2 regions of the Bacillus pumilus genome follow, and region 1 is predicted to be linked to the other one. Evidence: a T-box and tRNA genes for the amino acid it is inferred to sense, from the RefSeq annotation. Region 1 holds a T-box; the other holds one or more tRNA genes.

Region 1 (3,070 bases):
CAGGTGAACTATGCGAAAAAGTTTATTTCGTTAGAACACCCGAAGCTCCTTGGTTCACTGATTGGGACAGGCTTGAAGCGTCAAAAATTTGGAGATTTGTTATTTTCAGAGGAAGATGTGCAGTTTATTTGTACGAGTGATGTCGCCGATTTTGTTCGGGCGCAGCTGACGCATGTCGGTAGAGCCTCCGTTTCATTAGAGGAAATCACGCAGGCAGATTTAAAGCCGGTTAAGAGCAAGACTGACATCAAAGAAGATACGATTTCTTCACTGCGGCTTGATGCGGTATGTGCTGCAATCAGCCGTCAGTCTCGGCAAAAAGCACAGCTTTTGGTCAAAAATGGGCTTGTCAAAGTTAACTGGAAAGTCACTGAGGACCCTTCCTTTACAATCGGCGAAGGCGATCAGCTCTCTGTTAGGGGATTTGGCCGCTTTAGCCTCAAAACGATTGATGGGAAGACCAAAAAAGATAAATTTAAAGTAACATTTGAGCTTCTGACATAACGAACTTGAATCTGGAGGTGGCGAGGTTGCCATTAACACCTAATGATATTCATAATAAAACGTTCACAAAAAGCTTTCGCGGCTATGACGAAGATGAAGTAAACGAGTTTTTAAGCCAAGTACGTAAAGATTACGAAATCGTGCTTCGCAAAAAGAATGAACTCGAAGAAAAAGTAAACGAGCTTGACGAAAGATTAGGTCATTTTGCAACAATTGAAGAGACATTAAACAAATCAATTCTTGTGGCGCAGGAAGCAGCAGAAGACGTCAAACGTCATTCTGATAAAGAAGCGAAATTGATCATTCGTGAAGCGGAGAAAAATGCCGATCGTATTATTAACGAAGCGCTATCTAAATCAAGAAAGATTGCGATGGAAATCGAAGAGCTGAAGAAGCAGTCGAAGGTCTTTAGAACTCGCTTCCAAATGCTCATCGAAGCTCAGCTTGATCTTCTAAAAAATGACGATTGGGATCATTTACTGGAATATGAAGTTGACGCTGTCTTTGACGAAAAAGAATAAGCGCATCATCTTGACATGACGTGTACAAGTTGCATATAATACCATCATAAATTAACAAGAGATAAACGTTTGAAAGGGACACTCGCAGTTGTCATATGCGTAATAAAGCGAATCAGGGATGGTGGAAGCCTGACATTACGAGACGCTGCAATGAGATCACCCCTTTAGTTCCTTTTCTGAAATGACCAGTAAGAAAAGGCGTCTGATCACGTTACGATTTTAGAGTGGATAAGCGGCTGTGTCATAGCGCTTGTCTAAAAGGGTGGTACCGCGAGACAAGCCTTCTCGTCCCTTATGGGATGAGAGGGCTTTTTTTATTGTTTTTTAATCAGAATTTGCATATGGAGGAATGGGTATGAACTACAAAGACACCTTATTAATGCCGAAAACAGAATTCCCAATGAGAGGGAACTTGCCGAACAAAGAGCCTGAAATCCAAGAGGAGTGGGCAGAAAAAGACATCTATCAAATGGTTTTAGAGCGTACAAAAGGACGCCCGACCTTTATTTTGCATGATGGACCTCCATATGCGAATGGTGACATTCATATGGGGCACGCACTCAATAAAATCCTAAAAGATTTTATTGTCCGTTTTAAATCAATGAATGGATTCCATGCACCGTACGTACCGGGCTGGGATACACACGGCTTACCAATTGAAACAGCGCTCACTAAAAATAAAAAAGTCAAACGTAAAGAAATGTCGACAGCTGAATTCCGCAAACTATGCGAGGAGTATGCTTGGAAGCAAATCGAAGGTCAGCGCAATCAATTTAAGCGATTAGGCGTCAGAGCGGACTGGGACAATCCATATGTCACGTTAAAGCCTGAGTATGAAGCGCAACAAATTCTTGTCTTCGGTGAAATGGCGAAGAGAGGCTATATTTACAAAGGACTAAAACCTGTTAACTGGTCTCCTTCAAGTGAGTCAGCTCTTGCTGAAGCGGAAATTGAATATAAAGACAAACGTTCACCATCCATTTACGTTTCATTTAAAGTGAAAGATGGAAAAGGCGTACTTGAAAATGGCGAACAATTCATCATCTGGACAACAACACCTTGGACACTTCCTGCAAACCTTGGCATTTGTGTTCATCCAAACCTAGAGTACAGCGTTCTTCAAGTAGGTGCTGAGCGATATGTTGTCGCATCTGAGCTTGTTGAACAAGTGGCAAAAACGCTTGGCTTTGAAGAGTATGAAGTCGTGAAAACATTAAAAGGAAAAGAATTAGATAACGTCGTTGCAGAGCATCCGATCTATGGTAGAGATTCACTTGTGATGCTTGGTGACCACGTGACAACGGATGCAGGTACAGGCTGTGTTCATACAGCACCAGGTCACGGGGAAGATGACTTTATTGTCAGCATGAAGTACGGTCTTGACGTACTATGTCCAGTAGACGAAAAAGGTGTCATGACAGAAGAAGCGCCTGGTTTTGAAGGACTATTCTACGAAGATGCCAATAAAGCCATCACAGAACAGCTTGAAGCAAAAGGCGCGCTGAAAAAGCTCGACTTTATCACGCACTCTTACCCGCATGACTGGAGAACGAAAAAACCAACGATTTATCGTGCAACCGCTCAGTGGTTTGCATCGATTAAAGACTTTAGAGAAGCGCTACTAGACAATATTAAAGAAACGAAATGGGTGCCAGCATGGGGCGAGACACGCCTATTCAATATGGTGCGTGACAGAGGTGACTGGTGCATTTCAAGACAGCGTGTTTGGGGCGTTCCAATTCCGGTCTTTTATGCCGAAAATGGTGAGCCAATCATCACAGATGAAACAATACAGCACGTCTCTCAATTATTTAGAGAACATGGCTCGAATATTTGGTTTGAAAAAGAAGCGAAAGAGCTCTTGCCAGAAGGCTTTACACATCCAGGCAGCCCGAACGGAGAATTCACAAAAGAGCAGGACATCATGGATGTATGGTTTGATTCTGGTTCTTCTCACCAAGCTGTTTTAGAAGAAAGAGATGACCTTGTTCGTCCGGCAGACCTTTACCTTGAAGGCTCTGACCAATATCGCGGCTGGTTTAACT
Region 2 (3,070 bases), 1.5 Mb from region 1:
AACGCTCTCCTACCACTGTTCGTAAGAACAGTCCGCAGCTTCGGTGATACGTTTAGCCCCGGTACATTTTCGGCGCAGAGTCACTCGACCAGTGAGCTATTACGCACTCTTTAAATGGTGGCTGCTTCTAAGCCAACATCCTGGTTGTCTAAGCAACTCCACATCCTTTTCCACTTAACGTATACTTTGGGACCTTAGCTGGCGGTCTGGGCTGTTTCCCTTTCGACTACGGATCTTATCACTCGCAGTCTGACTCCCAAGGATAAGTCATCGGCATTCGGAGTTTGACTGAATTCGGTAACCCGGTAGGGGCCCCTAGTCCAATCAGTGCTCTACCTCCGAGACTCTTACCTTGAGGCTAGCCCTAAAGCTATTTCGGAGAGAACCAGCTATCTCCAGGTTCGATTGGCATTTCACCCCTACCCACACCTCATCCCCGCACTTTTCAACGTGCGTGGGTTCGGGCCTCCATTCAGTGTTACCTGAACTTCACCCTGGACATGGGTAGATCACCTGGTTTCGGGTCTACGACCACGTACTCATGCGCCCTATTCAGACTCGCTTTCGCTGCGGCTCCGCATCTTCTGCTTAACCTTGCACGGGATCGTAACTCGCCGGTTCATTCTACAAAAGGCACGCCATCACCCTTTAACGGGCTCTGACTACTTGTAGGCACACGGTTTCAGGATCTATTTCACTCCCCTTCCGGGGTGCTTTTCACCTTTCCCTCACGGTACTGGTTCACTATCGGTCACTAGGGAGTATTTAGCCTTGGGAGATGGTCCTCCCGGATTCCGACGGAATTTCACGTGTTCCGCCGTACTCAGGATCCACTCTGGAGAGAACAACATTTCAGTTACAGGGCTGTTACCTTCTTTGGCGGGCCTTTCCAGACCTCTTCGCTTATATCGTTCCTTTGTAACTCCGTATAGAGTGTCCTACAACCCCAAGAGGCAAGCCTCTTGGTTTGGGCTGTTCCCGTTTCGCTCGCCGCTACTCAGGGAATCGCATTTGCTTTCTCTTCCTCCGGGTACTTAGATGTTTCAGTTCCCCGGGTATGCCTTCTCATACTCTATGTATTCAAGTATGGATACTACTCCATTACGAGCAGTGGGTTTCCCCATTCGGAAATCTCCGGATCAAAGCTTGCTTACAGCTCCCCGAAGCATATCGGTGTTCGTCCCGTCCTTCATCGGCTCCTAGTGCCAAGGCATCCACCGTGCGCCCTTTCTAACTTAACCATTTCTTACTTTAGAAAGAATCACTATGTGTGATGAACTTTGCATTGCATTCAATGTGAATGTATTACTTATTGTTATCTAGTTTTCAAAGAACACGTTGGTGGAGCCTAGCGGGATCGAACCGCTGACCTCCTGCGTGCAAGGCAGGCGCTCTCCCAGCTGAGCTAAGGCCCCGATTTAATAGAAGATGGTGGGCCTGAGTGGACTCGAACCACCGACCTCACGCTTATCAGGCGTGCGCTCTAACCAGCTGAGCTACAGGCCCATCTTTCATATCGAAGATATGATGTTGTAGGATCTTTTGCAAGTTCCTTCAAAACTAAACAAGACGAAAACGCACACTGCTCCATATATCCTTAGAAAGGAGGTGATCCAGCCGCACCTTCCGATACGGCTACCTTGTTACGACTTCACCCCAATCATCTGCCCCACCTTCGGCGGCTGGCTCCATAAAGGTTACCTCACCGACTTCGGGTGTTGCAAACTCTCGTGGTGTGACGGGCGGTGTGTACAAGGCCCGGGAACGTATTCACCGCGGCATGCTGATCCGCGATTACTAGCGATTCCAGCTTCACGCAGTCGAGTTGCAGACTGCGATCCGAACTGAGAACAGATTTATGGGATTGGCTAAACCTTGCGGTCTCGCAGCCCTTTGTTCTGTCCATTGTAGCACGTGTGTAGCCCAGGTCATAAGGGGCATGATGATTTGACGTCATCCCCACCTTCCTCCGGTTTGTCACCGGCAGTCACCTTAGAGTGCCCAACTAAATGCTGGCAACTAAGATCAAGGGTTGCGCTCGTTGCGGGACTTAACCCAACATCTCACGACACGAGCTGACGACAACCATGCACCACCTGTCACTCTGTCCCCGAAGGGAAAGCCCTATCTCTAGGGTTGTCAGAGGATGTCAAGACCTGGTAAGGTTCTTCGCGTTGCTTCGAATTAAACCACATGCTCCACCGCTTGTGCGGGCCCCCGTCAATTCCTTTGAGTTTCAGTCTTGCGACCGTACTCCCCAGGCGGAGTGCTTAATGCGTTAGCTGCAGCACTAAGGGGCGGAAACCCCCTAACACTTAGCACTCATCGTTTACGGCGTGGACTACCAGGGTATCTAATCCTGTTCGCTCCCCACGCTTTCGCTCCTCAGCGTCAGTTACAGACCAGAGAGTCGCCTTCGCCACTGGTGTTCCTCCACATCTCTACGCATTTCACCGCTACACGTGGAATTCCACTCTCCTCTTCTGCACTCAAGTTTCCCAGTTTCCAATGACCCTCCCCGGTTGAGCCGGGGGCTTTCACATCAGACTTAAGAAACCGCCTGCGAGCCCTTTACGCCCAATAATTCCGGACAACGCTTGCCACCTACGTATTACCGCGGCTGCTGGCACGTAGTTAGCCGTGGCTTTCTGGTTAGGTACCGTCAAGGTGCGAGCAGTTACTCTCGCACTTGTTCTTCCCTAACAACAGAGCTTTACGATCCGAAAACCTTCATCACTCACGCGGCGTTGCTCCGTCAGACTTTCGTCCATTGCGGAAGATTCCCTACTGCTGCCTCCCGTAGGAGTCTGGGCCGTGTCTCAGTCCCAGTGTGGCCGATCACCCTCTCAGGTCGGCTACGCATCGTCGCCTTGGTGAGCCATTACCCCACCAACTAGCTAATGCGCCGCGGGTCCATCTGTAAGTGACAGCCGAAACCGTCTTTCATCCTTGAACCATGCGGTTCAAGGAACTATCCGGTATTAGCTCCGGTTTCCCGGAGTTATCCCAGTCTTACAGGCAGGTTACCCACGTGTTACTCACCCGTCCGCCGCTAACATCCGGGAGCAAG

What was found. A T-box is a leader RNA that pairs with one kind of tRNA and senses whether it is charged. The one in region 1 lies ahead of ileS (isoleucine--tRNA ligase), so its partner is inferred to be a tRNA-Ile.
Region 2: it encodes a tRNA-Ile, which carries the amino acid that the T-box ahead of ileS (isoleucine--tRNA ligase) is inferred to sense. The anticodon was not compared.

What each region holds. Positions count from the first base shown of each region.
Region 1 covers NZ_LT906438.1:1,497,662-1,500,731, forward strand. The annotation lists gene CKW02_RS07555 (YlmH family RNA-binding protein) at 1-504, shown strand, start outside; gene CKW02_RS07560 (DivIVA domain-containing protein) at 531-1,025, shown strand; T-box leader at 1,085-1,321, shown strand; gene ileS (isoleucine--tRNA ligase) at 1,381-3,070, shown strand, end outside.
Region 2 covers NZ_LT906438.1:32,764-35,833, reverse strand. The annotation lists rRNA gene CKW02_RS00180 (23S ribosomal RNA) at 1-1,241, opposite strand, end outside; tRNA gene CKW02_RS00175 (tRNA-Ala) at 1,340-1,415, opposite strand; tRNA gene CKW02_RS00170 (tRNA-Ile) at 1,430-1,506, opposite strand; rRNA gene CKW02_RS00165 (16S ribosomal RNA) at 1,602-3,070, opposite strand, start outside.